DNA from 2 places in the Pseudoalteromonas sp. SD03 genome. Region 1 is predicted to be linked to the other one. Evidence: predicted binding sites of a transcription regulator. Region 1 holds the regulator's gene; the other holds the start of a gene.
What was found. The regulator ArgR, encoded in region 1, controls arginine synthesis, uptake and breakdown. The targets are predictions, from matches to a motif close to ANTGAATANNTATTCANT.
Positions count from the first base shown of each region.

Region 2: a site for ArgR is predicted at 1,863-1,880, ahead of ABZP26_RS17250 (arginase family protein). Genes of this name have one in related genera too.

Region 1 covers NZ_CP162514.1:3,022,601-3,031,264, forward strand. Annotated here, with positions in the region: gene cgtA (Obg family GTPase CgtA) at 1-275, opposite strand, end outside; gene rpmA (50S ribosomal protein L27) at 430-687, opposite strand; gene rplU (50S ribosomal protein L21) at 704-1,015, opposite strand; gene ispB (octaprenyl diphosphate synthase) at 1,439-2,410, shown strand; gene mdh (malate dehydrogenase) at 2,487-3,419, opposite strand; gene argR (transcriptional regulator ArgR) at 3,635-4,102, shown strand; gene ABZP26_RS14145 (Dyp-type peroxidase) at 4,160-5,059, opposite strand; gene ABZP26_RS14150 (ABC transporter ATP-binding protein) at 5,099-6,151, opposite strand; gene ABZP26_RS14155 (ABC transporter permease) at 6,152-7,783, opposite strand; gene ABZP26_RS14160 (Fe(3+) ABC transporter substrate-binding protein) at 7,783-8,664, opposite strand, start outside.
Region 2 covers NZ_CP162515.1:181,016-189,679, forward strand. Annotated here, with positions in the region: gene ABZP26_RS17245 (ABC transporter substrate-binding protein) at 1-619, opposite strand, end outside; gene ABZP26_RS17250 (arginase family protein) at 717-1,826, opposite strand; gene udp (uridine phosphorylase) at 2,239-2,994, shown strand; gene cdd (cytidine deaminase) at 2,983-3,912, opposite strand; gene ppc (phosphoenolpyruvate carboxylase) at 4,034-6,679, opposite strand; gene ABZP26_RS17270 (thiol-disulfide oxidoreductase DCC family protein) at 6,800-7,198, shown strand; gene ABZP26_RS17275 (SDR family NAD(P)-dependent oxidoreductase) at 7,195-7,920, shown strand; gene ABZP26_RS17280 (flavin reductase family protein) at 7,932-8,540, shown strand.

The DNA of each region.
Region 1 (8,664 bases):
ACAGGCACTTTAACGATCAGGTCTTCACCTTTCTTACCCGTACAATTACGGCTTTGACCGTTTGTACCGCGTTCTGCTCTGTGAAAACGCTCAAATTGATAGTCAATAAGGGTATTTAAGTTTTCATCAGCTTGTAGATAAACACTACCACCGTCTCCACCGTCACCGCCATCAGGTCCACCATCTGGAACATATTTCTCACGACGAAAAGACACGATGCCGCTGCCACCGTCACCAGCTTCTGCGCGAATTTCTACTTCATCTACAAACTTCATGATTACTCACTTTAGGGATTGGCTTGTTAATAACTCTATTATATACCTAAGTGGCCTATAGAGCACACTGAGCATAAAAACACTTGGGTATATATTTAAACATGCTTAAAACAAAAAACCCCGCAAAGGCGGGGTTTTTTAACTACCTTACTGATTACTCAGCTACGATAGTTACGTATTTACGGTTTAAAGGACCTTTTTGTTCAAACTGAACTTTACCATCTGCTTTTGCGAAGATAGTGTGGTCTTTACCGATACCTACGTTTGCGCCTGGGTGGAAACGAGTTCCACGCTGACGAACAATGATGCTACCCGCTAGAACTGATTCGCCACCAAAACGCTTAACACCTAGGCGTTTGCTTTCTGAATCGCGACCGTTACGAGTACTACCAGCTGCTTTTTTATGTGCCATTTCTAAGTACCTCTAATTAAGCGCTAATGCCAGTGATTTTAACTTCTGTGAACCATTGACGATGGCCCATTTGCTTACGAGAATGCTTACGGCGTCTAAATTTAACAACCTTAATCTTCTCACCGCGACCGTGTGAAACAACCTCAGCTGTTACTTTACCACCGTTTACGAACGGTACACCAATCTCGATCTTCTCACCATCAGCAACTAAAAGTACTGAATCAAATTCAACTGCTGCACCAGTTTCAACGTCTAATTTCTCAAGACGAATTGTTTGACCTTCAGTCACACGGTGCTGTTTACCACCACTTTGGAAAACCGCGTACATAATTAACTCCGTCTGTGCGCCCTCAAATCGACGCAACTAAAATATTCTTCAATAGGGCGCGAAGTTTACGCTAATGCGTAAAAACTAGCAAGCCTCTTTTTGTAATTAAATGAATAAAAAGTAGCTGCATTGAGAGCAATTCAATATTTCCCCTATTTTATATTAAAATCCCCCTTTGCCAAGCGCTTTTTAACGGTTACAGAAAATAAATTAGCAATAGCAAAGCGAGTCTATGTAGTTCAATTAACCGCCAAGGGTGATTCAAAATTAAACCAGGGTGTTTAATCAATTATTCACAAGGTTAATAGGTCATTTAACCTACTTAAGGGTGTTTTTTTAAGGAATCATCACAAAATATCGAGCTAATGCATTTTTTGTTGTACAATCTGCGCCGTTCACACATTAAAATTGGCTCGGAGATCAATGGATATAAAAGCTATCCAGGCGTTAATCGAAAGCGATATGAATGACGTCAATCAACTAATACATGCGCAAATGCGCTCAGATGTGGCGTTAGTTAATCAACTTGGTTTGTATATTGTTAACAGCGGTGGCAAACGTGTTCGCCCTATGTTGGCTATTTTGGCGGCTAAAGCGCTAGGTTACCAAGGCAAAGATCACATTACGCTAGCAACTATCATTGAATTTATTCATACCGCAACGCTTTTACATGATGATGTTGTAGATGAATCTAATTTGCGCCGTGGCACACCTACAGCAAATGCTGAGTTTGGTAATGCTGCTAGCGTACTGGTGGGTGATTTTATTTACACCCGCTCGTTTCAGCTAATGGTGGGTCTTGGTAAAATGCAAATAATGCAAGTACTGGCTGATGCAACCAACATTATTGCTGAAGGTGAAGTGCTGCAATTAATGAACTGCAACGACCCTGATACCACTGAAGCCAGTTATATGCAGGTTATTTATTCTAAAACCGCCAAGCTATTTGAAGCAGCGACGGGTCTTGCGGCCATTATTACTGATCAAGACGATAGTGTACTAGAAGCACTTAATTTGTATGGCATGCATTTAGGTACTGCTTTTCAGTTAGTGGATGATGTTTTAGATTACAACGCTAATGCCGACCAACTTGGTAAAAACATTGGCGACGATTTAGCTGAAGGTAAGCCGACGTTACCTCTTATATATGCAATGCAACACGGTAGTGAGCATCAAACACAGTTAATAAGAGACGCTATTGAGCACTGTAATGGTATGGAGCACCTTGACGAGATACTGGCTGCGCTCAAACATACCAATGCCCTTGAGTTCACAATGAAAAAAGCCGAGCAAGAAGCTAATAAAGCAATTGCCTGTTTAGATTGCTTAGCTGAGTCGAGTTACAAGCAAGCACTAATTAGCTTAGCTAGAATAGCGGTTGACCGCGACCACTAAGTAATACTGTGTAGATAATTCCGAGCAATAAAAAAGCCTGCAAATGCAGGCTTTTTTTATGGGTTAATTTTGGCTATTACGCCATAAAATCAACACCTTCTTTGATATCTTTTTTCAGCGTTTCAAGCATGTCATTTTTAGCTTGCTCTTCAAATGCGCTTAGAGTGCCGTAAGAAAGAATTTCTTCTACGCCATTTTTGCCTAAACGTACCGGGTGTGCAAAGTACTCTGCATCGCCATTTTCAACAGCAACGAATGCATAATCTACAACGTCTTCACCTTGTAAGCCTTTAACTAAAGACATACAAAAACGTGCTGCAGCAGCACCCATAGATAATGTTGCAGAACCACCGCCCGCTTTAGCATTAACTACTTCAGTACCTGCGTTTTGGATACGAGGAGTTAGTGTAGCTACTTCTTCATCAGTGAAAGTAACACCTTCAACTTGAGAAAGTAACGGTAGAATGGTTGTGCCTGAGTGGCCACCAATCACTGGTACTTTAACACTTGCTACGTCTAAGCCTTTAAGTTCAGCAATAAACGCTTCAGAACGGATCACATCTAAAGTTGTAATACCAAATACACGCTTAGCATCGTAAGTACCTGCTTTTTTGAATACTTCAGCAACAATAGGTACAGTTCCATTAACTGGATTAGTGATAATACCTACAAGCGCTTTAGGACAGTTAGCAACAATGCCTTCTGCTAATGTTTTAATGATACCAGCGTTAACATTAAATAAATCAGCACGATCCATACCTGGCTTACGTGGCATACCCGCTGGGATTAAAACAATATCACAACCTGTTAATGCTTTATCTAGTGCATCTGCACCAAAACCTTCAACTTTTACATCTGTTGGGATATGAGAAAGGTCAACAGCAACACCAGGAACTACTGGCGCAACATCATATAGTGATAATTCTGAACCAGCTGGTAAGCCTGTTTTTAATAATAAAGACAACGCTTGACCGATACCACCTGCAGCACCTAATACAGCAACTTTCATTGGAATTCTCCGTGATTTGAGGAAGGAAATATTTGTGGTTTATAAGATAAAGAAATTAGCGACTAAAAACAAATTTATCCTGCCTATTTTAGCTATATTTTCGACCATAGTTGTAAACTTTGCTGTTTAAACGCAGCAAAACCTAAACAACTGCTGCATAAATATGCATTTTTGTGTAGAATTTGCAGTATCGACAACATAACTAATTAGACACTATGCAACCACAAGACAAACAAGAAGCATTGGTAAAAGCCTTTAAAGCACTTTTAAAAGAAGAGAATTTTGGCTCACAAGGCGAAATAGTTGACGCATTAAAAGAACAAGGCTTTGATAATATTAGCCAAAGTAAAGTGTCGCGGATGTTAAGTAAGTTTGGCGCGGTACGCACCCGCAATGCAAAACAAGAAATGGTGTACTGTTTACCTGCCGAAATGGGTGTACCAACCGCTAAAAGCCCGTTACGCCAGTTAGTTATTGACATTATGCATAACGAAATGATGATTATTATTCGCACCAGTCCTGGGGCTGCTCAGCTAATTGCCCGTTTACTTGACTCATTAGGTAAAGCAGATGGCGTATTAGGAACAATTGCCGGCGATGACACTATTTTTATTGCGCCAGCGAAAGTATCAGAAATAGACCTCACATTAGAGCGTGTGCGTATTTTGTTTGATACGGTTTAAACTCGTTTGGTTATCACTGTTACGGCTATACTAATACGTAGCCGTTACTGGCTTGTTTTATAGCTGCTTTAGAAATCGCACTGAGGGTGCAAAAAACGCAGAGCCCATATCTGCTTGAGTAAAATCAAGCCAATGGTCGTAATACTCCCCCTGCCCTAATCGGCTATTGAGTACTTTCTCGAACGCATCCCCTTTAGCCGAGCACGTAATCATTAACATCCCCTGCTCATACACGTCGCCATAAGGCATACTTTGATTTAGTAATAATGCTTGCCCCTGTTCATCTTTTAATTCACTTCGGGTTGCATGGCTGCTTTCAAGTGCGGGGCTTATTAGGGTATTGTCGAGACGAGTACGCCCCATTATTTGTTCTTGTTCTTGCAACGACAAGTGCTGCCATAACGTTAAGTCATGCTTATAGCGCTGAACATGAATATAGCTGCCTTGATCTTCAAAGCTATCAGGCTTATTAACGAGGGCCGTTACCCGTTTTTGACGACCATGCGGAGTATCGCCCGCATAAATAAAACCATTAAAATCACGGCCATCTAGAAAACGAAAATTACGAATTTGCTCCACCAGCTCAACATCAGGGTTGAAAAGTTTTAATATTTGCAATGCAAACAGGTGGTTTACATCTTCTCTGTCTGAGCGGATTTGTACAAATAAATCGCATGGCCTTGCACTCATCACAAAATCGCTATGGGTGATATTAGGAAAGCTTTGCAGCTCACTTGGCATATAATCGGGCAGAATGTGTGGCCAATATTGCGCGCCAATGGCGACCATACAAGAAAGCATAGATTCAGAGAACTGATCACTAAACTCATCTTCAATATCGCTCACTTTTTTAAGCTTAGCGCGAAGTGATTCGTCGTGACCATCAAGTACATTAAAAAATAAGTGCAAACCGTGTAAGTTTGCTTCAGCACAAATCCCTGATTGCGCTTGCGCCATTGTTATTCCTTACTTTTTAGAGCAAAACACAGCGATTAATTACGATTCAAAAAAATTCACCGTGTGCGGTTTTATTTTTATTATAACCTGTTCATTAATTTCAAATGACTGGCCATACTGGGCTGCAACTTCTATTTCTTGCTCAGCAATAACCACAGTGTATACATAAGCAGAGCCAATAAAGCGACTACTTAATATACTAACCCGCTCAGATTGCTGTTGAGTATCGTTATTACTAGCAAGTTCAAGTTGATGCGGACGCACATAAATAACGCCCTTATCGGCCACGCCATACTGCTGTGGCTGTATTGATTCAACCACCCCAAACTGCGTTTGATATTCAGTGGCGGTTAATACGGTTGCGCTTAAGTATATGCCCTGACCCAGAAACTCTGCAACCTCCTTTGAACGTGGTTTAGCAAAAAGCTGTTCTGGCGTACCTTGCTGCGCAATTTTGCCTTGGTGCATAACCGCAAGTGTATCTGAAAAAGCAAACGCCTCTTCTTTTGAGTGAGTAACAAACACAGCCGATACTTGCTGCGCCTTAATAATGCGCCTAATGTCGGCAATTAACTCAAATCGTACTTGGGTATCAATATTAGAAAATGGCTCGTCAAGTAACAGTAAGCTAGGTTTATATGCTAATGCGCGTGCAATCGCTACTCGCTGCTGTTGCCCACCAGAGAGTTGATGAGGGAATCTATCGGCGCAGCCTACCAAGTGTACCAGCTTTAGCATTTCACTTACGCGTGCGTGTTTATCTGCTTTGCTCATGCCGCTTAGCCCAAACGCAATATTATTAGCCACCGTTAAATGCGGAAATAACGCATAGTCTTGAAACATCATGCCAATATTACGGTGCTCAGGTGAAACAAACGTATTAGCATCACTGACTAGCTTACCATCAATAAATACCTGCCCTTGTTTGGCTTCAATTAATCCTGCAATGGCTTTTAGTGTGGTGGTTTTACCGCAGCCACTGGCTCCGAGCAAACACACTATTTCGTCTTTACCTAAGGTTAAATCTAAATTATCTATCACCTTAGTCCCGTTATATGCATAGCTCACGCCTTGTAAAATCAAACTACTCATTTAGCTACGTTGCTCCATTGAACGGTTAATAAAATATAACGGAATAAACCCCACCACCACAATAAACAAAGCCGATATAGAGGCCAGCTCTAATTGTTCATCGCTTACATACTGAAACACATGAGTTGCTAAGCTTTCAAAATCAAAAGGCCTTAACAACAAAGCTGCGGGTAGCTCTTTCATACACTCGATAAAGACCAATAAACCGGCGGTTAATAAGCCTCGGCGTAATAAAGGTAAGTGCACTAAGCGTAATGTGCGCCCTTGGCTTTTTCCCATTGACTGGCTTGCCATATCAAGGGAGGGACTAATGCGTGAAAAGCTCGACTCAATAGCTCCGTGTGCAACGGCGTAAAACCGCACTATATAAGCAAAAATAATAGTGAGTAAGCTGCCAGTAAGTAATAAACCAATATCTAAATCATAAGGAACTAAAGTGCGGTTGATAGTATTTTCTAATAGGGTGAGTGGCAACAATACCGCTATCGCTAATACTGTGCCGGGTAACGCATAGCCCGTACTGGCCAAACGCCCGGGTATTAATGGATTTGTTTGTTTAGCAATGCGCTGATAAAACACCACTAAAACACTCAGTATAATAGTCACCACACTGACTACAGCCGCCACTTTTAAACTTTGCCATGCATAGCTAAAAAACTCACTATTCCACGCTTGATCAAAATACATAACTGCATATTTGAGCAATACAACCATCGGAATAATAAACGAAATAATTAAAATAAAGCTACAAAACCCCGTTGCTAGCCACGCAGACTTGCCTTTGAGGATATAAAGCGCCTCGCTGTTCACGCTCGATTGACGCTCAAATACCGCTTGGTTACGACGGCTAAAACGCTCGGTGATCAATGCTAAGAACAGCAATAACAACATCACCCCTGAAATTTTTGCTGCTGCAGTTAATGAATAATAGCCAAACCAGGTATCGTATACGGCAGTGGTTAATGTACTGACAGCAAAATAGCTTACGGTGGCAAAATCAGCCATGGTTTCCATGCTGATCAAAGCAAGTGCCGCTACAATGGCACCACGGGATAATACAAGGCTGACTTTAAAAAAGCTTTTCCATGCATTTAGCCCCATTAACTGACTGGCTTGGACTAACTTAAAAGATTGTTCTCGCAGTGCAGTTTTAAAAATTAAATATAAATACGGGTAGAGTACCAGCGCAATCATAACAATAGCCCCTGGTAAGGTGCGTATATCAAAAAACCAGTAATCACTTGGCGACTGCCAACCAAACCACTCTCTTAGAGTTATTTGTACCGGCCCCGCATAATCGAGTAAATCGGTGTACACATAAGCAATAATATAAGTAGGCATGGCAAGAGGCAGCATCAGTGCCCATTCAAATTGTTTTTTACCTGGAAAGCGACAATAAGCGGTGAGCCAACCCAGTGGTAACGCAATAAAGCAGCTAAGTAACCCTACACCTAAAACCAGTAATACGGTATTGCTTATATAGTCCCACAGTACGGTATTCCACAGGTGGGTAAATACCTCTGAGTCGCCTTGTAAAGATTCTAATAGTAGGAAAAACAACGGGGTCGACAGCAATAACCCAGTCGACCATGCAATAAGCTGCCATTTTGACAGCTGAAATTTATAAGTCATTAAAGATCGAACTTCACCTCATCAATTAGCTTAAGGGCTAACGGACGATATTTGCTAATTTCATCAAGCGGTAAGCTGTCTTCCTTAAAGCTTCCCCATGATGCAACCAAACTAGAAAGTTTCACACCTGGCTTAACCGGATACTCCATATTGAGCGAGGCATACATATTTTGCGCCTTATTGTCTGTCATATACTCTATGAGTTTCAAGGCATTTTCAGGATTTTTAGCATACTTAGTAATAACCGCACCCGATACATTTATATGTGATCCTCGGTCAGTTTGATTTGGAAAGTTAATATGAACGGCTTCAGCCCATGGTTTTTGTGCTTCGTCTTGCAGCATTTTTCCCAAGTAATAACTATTACCTAAGGCTAAATTACATAAACCTTCTTTAACCGCTTTAACTTGCGCTCGATCGTTACCTTGAGGTTTACGCGCTAAATTAGCTTTTACACCCTCAAGCCATGTTTTCGTCTGTGCTTCACCATGATGAGCAATCATAGAAGCCACAAGGCCTAAGTTATATGGGTGTTTGCCAGAGCGAGTACAAATTTGTCCTTTGTATTGCGGCTCAGCAAGCGCTTCGTAGGTAAGGTTAGGCAATGCGCCTAAACGCTCTTTTGAAGAGTAAACATTACGCACGCGCTTAGTGAGCGCTACCCACTGACCATCGCCATCACGAAATGCCGCCGGGACATTATTATTAACCAGCTCGCTTTCGATGGTTTGCGTAAGATTTAGCTCTTCTAATTGAATTAAAGCACTAAAGTTTGAGGTTAAAACTAAATCGGCTTTGCTGTGTTTACCTTCACGCTTAACACGTTCTATTAAGCCTTTTTTAGCAAACACCACATTGGTTTTAATGCCCGTTTGCTGTGT
Region 2 (8,664 bases), on a different replicon from region 1:
ATAAAGGGGCTTGATGGGCATTGATGGGCATAAGTAATTCGAGTTGTAATTTATTTAATAAATGAGATTGTTCATGGTTTATTCGCTGCGCTGGTATAACAACTAAATCAATACTCGAACTTCGGGTTTGGATTATCTTAAAAATATTATCAAAACTATTAAACAGCATTAAATTTTCGTTTTCTTTAAAGCCCTTTGAAAGTAAGTAATGATGGCTGTAGTTATCTTTTAAAACCGCAATACGGTATTGCTTTGCCTGCTCTAAATTAGTTAAGGAAATACCTTTGCTTTTAAGGGAGTAAAAATTAGTGTCAAATTGGGCAAGCTTAGCAAACCAAATAAAATTATGTTCCCGCTCAGGCGAACGAGAAATAGAAAATATACAGGTTTGGGGATCTCTCAGTGCAATATTGTAAGCCATACTCCAATCGTTTACAGAAATTGAATAATCAATACCTACGCTATCAAGCACTAATCGGACTTTATCGGCAGCATCACCTACTAAATTGTTATTCGCGTCCAGATACTGCGCAGGCGCGAAGTTCTCTGTTACAACAGTAAGTTTAGCCGCACAATGATGACTTACAATGAACAATAATACACAATACCACTTAGTCACAATAACCCACTATATAAAATTTAAGATGTTACTTTTTTGATAAAAGCAAATTTAATATAGCGGATTATTTACAAATAGCCAATTTTGACCTTTAGGATTAACGATTCATTGCTGCAATTAAGAATGCTGAAATTTTAGCGCCTTCTCTAAGCGTCGTCTCTGAGCTTGATTGACCCACTAATGAGCTGTCGGTAAACGGCGCGATTTCCATCATATCTGCACCGGTTATTGGAAACTCATCGGCAATGGCTGACAAAATATCAAGCGCATGCTGTGGTGTTAATCCATTTTCTTCAGGTGTACCTGTTGCTGAGGCAAATTGAGCATCTAGTGCGTCAATATCAAAGCTTACATACACTTCATCAACCTTGTCAGCCTTTAGTTGCGCGATTGTATCGGCAGCAACAGCGGCTGCGCCACGCTCAATAATTTCAGCAGCCCAGTGCTGTTTAACGCCAAAGGTACTTTCCCAATGTGATTTAGGCTTACCACTTGAGCGAATACCAAATTGAATTAAATGATGTGGCGCGGGTAAAAATTCTAAAATATGGGTACACCAAGAGCCAAAACATAAATCGATGCCTAAACGCTCAACCAATAAATCGGTGTGGGCGTCGAAATGAATAATAGCCGTACGCTTACCTTGGCTACGCTTTGCTTTTAAGTACGCTTTTGTCAGCGGGTAACTAATAGAATGATCGCCACCAATGCCAAAAATGCCTTTATCTTGGAATGTTGCATAAAAGCTGTCACATACATCTTCGGTAATAGACAGTGGACTTACGAAATGATCGTTATTGTCATTGCCATAAAGCGCTTTTTGGCAATTGGTAATTGTTGCCTCGTTTAAGTATTTATCGTGTAATAAATGCGGTATTACGCGCACATCACCTAAGTCAAATGAACGACACTGTGTTTGCTGGTCAATTAAAGCTGAACGTAAAAATAAAGGCCCCCAGTTTGCACCGCGTAAAATACCACCACCACAATCAGAGCTAATCCCCAGCATAACCGCTTTGTGGGGTGAGTTAGGTAATTCATTTAGCGAGTCACGCCATAAAGCATCGACATTTTCAGTTTGACCATATAATTTATTTCTGAGTGCTGCTTTGCGTTCTTTTGCCGTATTAACCGTGAATACACCGTCGCCAGGTGCACATAAACAGTGTTCAACTTTATTTTTAAATGCTTGAAATTGTGTGCTCATTGTAAACCCTTTTTCAATCTGAATATCTTGTCTATTATTGAGTAGTTATGCAAAACGACGAACGCTGAATAAATTAAAAATTAATTGTCTGTGGTTATAAAAATCACTGAACGTTGTGTTTTGCGAGGTTAGGTCAGCGGCAAAACAATACAAAACCTACTAACTAACCTTATGAATATAAACAATTTAAAATTTAGCTAACAACTCTTTTAGCTAGCTACTGGTTTGCTCTGAGGTATGAATATAGTGTCTGAGCAAACAAGTCAACTGGCTCATTTTGTTAGTAATTTTAGCCATTGATTGAATATTCAGAGTTGATGAATAAATCAATACGGACATCCGTCCTGTACTTCATTTAGGTTTCTCGTAATCATGTTAAATTGACAACAACTCTTATTAAAAAGGCTTAGTTATGGAAAAAGTATTTCACTTAGGACTGTGTATTGATGATTTAAAAGGTGCAAAACTGGCTATTGTTCCAGGGGATCCAGATCGTGCAGCACGCATTTCACAGTTCTTAGATAATCCAACCTGCCTTGCTCAAACGCGTGAGTTTCACATTTATTTAGGCCAATTAAACGGCCACTCAGTGGTTGTATGTTCAACCGGTATCGGCGGCCCTTCAACGTCAATTGCGGTTGAAGAACTGGCTCAACTTGGCGTACGTAGCTTTCTTCGCATTGGCACAACAGGCGCGATTCAGCCGCACATTAACGAAGGCGATATTTTAATTAGCCAAGCCTCAGTTCGTTTAGATGGCGCGAGTCAGCATTTTGCACCGCTGTGCTACCCTGCTGTTTCTGATTTTTTTGCCACTCAAGCGATGGTAAAAGCCTGTGAAAACCTAAACATCGATTTTCATATCGGTATCACCGCTTCAAGCGATACCTTCTACCCAGGACAAGAGCGTTATGATACGCATTCTGGTTATGTTCCTAAGTCATTACAGGGTAGCTGTGAAGAATGGCAAAAACTAGGCGTGATGAACTACGAAATGGAATCGGCTACTTTATTTACTATGTGTGCCGCTCTTGGCCTACAAGCAGCCTGTGTTGCAGGTGTATTAGTAAATAGAACACGTCAAGAAATTCCTAACGTAGACCACGGCGAGATTGAGAAAAAATCGGTTGCCGTGGTACTTGAAGCCGCTAAAGTGTTACTTGGCTAATGTTGCGCTAATAACCTCAAGTGTTGGCAAGCCAGTAAAGCTTGCTAACACGGCTTTTGCCACCCCTGATTGGTTTTCATGACCAGCCGTTTCTAATAACGTAACTGATTTAACTGTTTGCTTATCAAAGTTCAGTCCTGCTAAAAACAACTGACTCACAGCACTTTGTAATGGCGATAAACTCGGGCTGTACGCTGCATTTTCTGCATAGCTGCCATAAAAATCACCGTTTTCAAACGTACTTATTTTTACTGCACTGTAATTTTGGCTGTATGGCACATAAGCCGCTAAAGCATAGCTCATCAGCTTTTCATCAAGTTGTTTGTTTTCAAAACAATTAGTTTGCTCTGCTGGGTTAAATAAGCTGTGCTCATTGCCTAAATCGGTTGGTCCAAATGAATGAGGTAATAACTCTGCCAATTTAAAGTTTTGTGCTGGCAGTAAAATATCAAGCTCTTTCGCATCAGCGAGTTCATTCATAAATTGACGACAGTACCCACATGGGACATCACTAATCGCTATTTTAAGAATTTTTTTACCGCCATTTAACCAGGCATTATTAATTGCAGATTGCTCACCGTGCACCACTAAACTAAGTGCTTGATGGTCAAACTCAGCGTTAGCGCCAAAGTAAAAAGTAGTGTTTCCTTGTGAATCGAGCCCTTTTACAATTGCGCCGACATGAAATTTGGAAATAGGTGCAACGGAAAACTCTGAAGCCATAGGCACTAAGCCTTGTAATAATGCATCGTCGCTAACATTAAGCTCGGTGCAAAGCGCTTTAATATCGCTTGAATATAAAATACCGCGTTGAGTTTTTAATTGACTGCGTAGAGCTTGCGTTTGCGCTACGTTTAGAGAAATGTGTGAATTGCTAAGTGCTGTATTATGTTGCACTTTAAAAGTTGCTGAAGCCATAATAGTTTTTATTTGTTCAATGGCCAAGTAGTGTAAAAGGTTGGCAAACTAAATACCAGCCTATTCAACGTAAAAAAGGGAACACGTCGTGTGTTCCCTCTAAAACTAATCTAGTTTTGGATTAACCTGTATTACGCATACCCGCTGCAATACCGGTCATAGTGATCATCAAGGCATTGTCTATATCATTTTCATTGCCTTTATCATCGCCACGAGAACGACGTAATAACTCAACTTGTAATACATTAAGCGGGTCGGTGTATGGGTTTCTAAGCCCAATAGACTCTTTGATCCAAGGCTGATCAGCCAATAAGCTTTTTTGTGGGCTTAATGATTGCACTAACGTCATCGCCTCACCAAGTTCCTCTCGCAAGGCAACACCTAAAGGCTTATACATCTCTTCCACCAGCGCATTATCGTAATGCTCACTCAACCAGCTATCCGCTTTACTAAATACCATTTCTAGCATTTCTAAACGTGCTCTAAAGAACGGCCATTGCAAACTCATTTCGCTTAAGGTTTCAATTCCATATTTTTCAAGCGCGGCCTTAAGTCCGCTTAATGCACCTAACCATGCAGGTAACATTAACCGGTTTTGACTCCACGCAAAAATCCATGGAATAGCACGTAAGCTCTCAACCCCTCCATTTGGATTTCGTTTTGCAGGTCTTGAGCCTAACGGTAATTTTGACAATTCCAATTCAGGTGTCGCCATTCTAAAGTAAGGCACAAAGTTTTCATCGTGGCGCACCACATTACGGTAGTGCTGACACGACACATCGCTAATTAATGCCATTACTTCACGCCACTGTGATTTAGGCTCTGGTGGTGGCAATAAATTACTTTGTAGTACCGCACCTGCATAAATATTTAAGCTTTGTAATGCCACATTGGGTAATCCAAACTTAAAGCGGATCATTTCACCTTGCTCTGTTACCCTAAGCCCGCCTTTTAACGACCCCGGCGGCTGAGAATGCAATGCTTGTGCAGCAGGCGCACCACCACGTCCAACCGTACCACCACGTCCATGGAATAAAATAAGCTCAATACCGCGTTCATCCGCTAGTTGTACGAGCTTATCCATTGCCTCATATTGTGCCCAACCAGCAGCCATCATGCCTGCATCTTTGGCTGAGTCTGAATAGCCAATCATTACATTTTGGGTGTTTTTGATGTGTCCACGGTACCACTCGTTATTTAAAAGCGTAGTGATGACGTTGTGGCCATCGTTTAAATCGTCCAAGGTTTCAAATAAAGGCGCCACGGGCAGTTCAAAACCACAGCCAGACTCTTTAAGTAATAGCTGCACTGCTAATATGTCAGAGGCGGTTCGTGCCATAGATATAATGTATAAACCAAAGGTTTTTTCATCTTGCTGTGCAATAACATCAAAGGTGTCGAGCACCTCTTGCACTTCTGGACTTGGTTGCCAATGCCTAGGAATAAGCGGACGACGTGAATTTAGCTCTGTCAGTAAAAAAGCTTGTTTGTCTTGCTCTTCCCATTGATTGTAATCGCCAATACCTAAATGACGAGTTAATTCTGAAAACACATCGCTGTGTCTTGACGAATCCTGTCGCACATCCAGTTTTGCCAAACGCAAACCAAAGCTATTTACACGATGGATCACATCTAATAGCAAGCCATCAGCAACCACTTGCATATTGCATTTTAACAATGAGCGATAACACACCTCAATTGGGTGCTTAATTTGGTTAATATCAGTAATTAAATCTTGTGATTCTGTACGCTTATTTTTAATTTTAGCGCTTAAGTACATCACTGTTTCAGCCACTTGATTTTTAAGCTCTTTGAGCACGGCTCGATAAGGTTCAAACTCTTGCCCTGCCAGCTTAATAAGCTCATCGCTGGCATCAGACATAGAAAGTTCAGCACACAAAGTTTCTAAATCACGCTGGTATAAATCCAGCGCCATCCAACGGCCATGATCGAGTACTTGCTTTGTCACCTCGGCGGTTACAAACGGGTTACCATCTCGATCCCCCCCCATCCATGACGTAAATTCTATCGGACTGTAGTTAGCTGGTAGCTCAAGGCTCAAATGCTGTTTAACATGCTGGCTAAACTCACGTAAAAAACGTGGCACGGCATCCCATAAGCTATTTTCAATTACCGCATAGCCCCATTTAGCTTCATCAACTGGGCTTGGGCGAGAACGACGAATATCGTCGGTATGCCAGGCTTGGCTAATTAGCTGCGCAATTCGATTTAATATCGCTTCGCGCTCTTGCGCAAGGTTATCGGTACGCTCAAGCGACGCTAAACAATCGCTTAGTTCAACATGTTTATTAATAATAGTACGGCGAGTCACTTCGGTTGGGTGAGCGGTTAGTACTAAGTTTATGTGGAGTTTTGAGAGTGTGTCGGCTAAATGATTATGATTAAGCTGACCTTGTTCGGCCTTTGCTGCTAACGTTTTTAATGTTTGAGTGAGAGGATTTAGTTGGCAAAAACCAACATCATTAAAACGTGATACGGTATGAAACTGCTCTGCAACATTAGCTAAGTTTAAAAAATGATTAAATGAACGGGCAACCGGTAAAAGCTCCTCATCACTAAGCGCATGAAGTACATCAATTAACGCTTGGCGATCGGCTTCATTGCCACTGCGAGATGATTTTGATAAAGCCCGAATTTCTTCTACTTTATCTAAAATCTCTTGGCCTTGGGCATCTTTAATAGTTTGTCCTAATAATTGACCAAGTAGACTAACATTACCTCGCAAGGCGGCATATTGTTCACTCATTTCTAGCTCTCCTTCGTTTCTTGGAGACCTATTAATATCATTAAGCGGGAATATTTAATAGATCCATTTGCATCGCCTTGTCGTAAAAAAGCATATGTAAAATAAACACAAAGCGACAACATGATCATTTTTTACGATGGCAATTGCCCCCTTTGCAATGCAGAAATGCAACATTTAAAACGTGCCGATGTTGATCATAAAATTACACTAGAAGATTTAAATGCGGATGATTTTAGTGAGCGTTTTCCTGCAATCGATAAACAAAATGCCATGGATTTATTGCACGCCCAAACTGATAAGGGGCAGATGATTTACGGCTTAGACGTCACTTATCAAGCTTGGCGCACCGTTGGGAAATACCGTTGGCTTAAAATAATTCGTTTGCCAGTAATTCGCTTTTTTGCCGATCATGCTTACACTTTTTTTGCAAAATATCGTCACCACATTAGCCGTTTTTTAATGCCCAATGCGCAGTGTAGTAATGGTCAATGCAATATCAAATCTAAAGGTGAAAAATGAAAACAGTGATTTTATTTGGCGCCAGTAGCGCCATTGCACAATCCTACGTAAATCATTTAAATCAGCAAGCAACACAATTTAATATAATTTGTGTCAGCTCATCGAATATTGAGCATAATGATGACAAGGTAACCTATTTCCACAGCGACTACTCGGCGCAAAGCCTAAATGAGCTAACCCAGTCGTTAAAGTCACAACAAATTGGGCTTGCTCAGGTAATTATATTTAATGGTCAATTACATAACGACCAGCACATGCCGGAAAAAAAGCTCGAAGAAATTAACAGTGATTATTTTATGCAGCTTTTGCACTCTAATACACTTGTCCCCCTGCTGTGCTTACAAAGTATAGTGCCGCTGCTTAATCATAAAACTCACTGCACAATTACTGCTTTGAGCGCTCGTGTAGGCAGTATTAACGACAATAAATTGGGTGGCTGGTATACCTATCGCGCATCTAAGTCTGCGCTGAACATGTTATTTAAAACAGCCGCCATTGAACTTGCTCGTCGCGCTAAAAATACCAAACTTGTTTTATTTCACCCGGGTACTACAGATACACAGCTCTCTAAGCCATTTCAAAAAAATGTGCCCGCAGATAAACTGTTTACCCCTGACTTTGTTGCTCAGCAATTATTTAAATTTACTTACGAAAACCCACAGCTAGAACTCAACGGCGAACCTGCCTACCTAGATTGGCAAGGAAACACCATAAAATGGTAAGGAACAAACACATGCATTTTTCGAAAGACCGCATAGCCGCACTTGAAAAACATACCCGTACACACTTTATCAACTCACTTTCAGGGTTTAAAAGTGCAAACTTAATTGGCACACAAGACTTACAAGGTAATACTAATCTAGCCATTGTCAGTTCAGTTATTCATTTAGGCGCACACCCACCGCTAGTAGGCATGATAATGCGCCCGCACAGCGTACCAAGGCATACATTCGAAAATATTATAGAAACAGGTATCTATACCATTAATCAAGTAAACAGTGATATATACCAGCAAGCACACCAAACCTCTGCACGTTACGCCAAAGACGAGTCTGAGTTTAATGCAACGGGTTTAAAAACAGAGTACTTAAACGACTTTAAAGCGCCTTTTGTTGCACAAAGCCGACTAAAATACGCAGTAAAATTTGTTGAGAACCAGCATTTAGCTGTTAATGGCACTGAGCTGGTTATTGGCGAAATAATGGATGTGTACGTAGATAAATCAGCACTTCAAAGTGATGGCTTTTTAGACTTACAAGCCATCGATACCGTTGCAGTAACCGGATTAGATAGCTACCACACGGCGAATAAGCTCAATCGTTTACCCTACGCGAAAAAATAGCCCAAGGTTATCAAGTCCTTGGGAATGAGGGACTTGATAACTCCCCCCATTTGTTTAATCCCTTGTTCACTAATCGCAATTAATTTGAATTGAACGCGTTTAGCCTACACACTATGCAAAATTT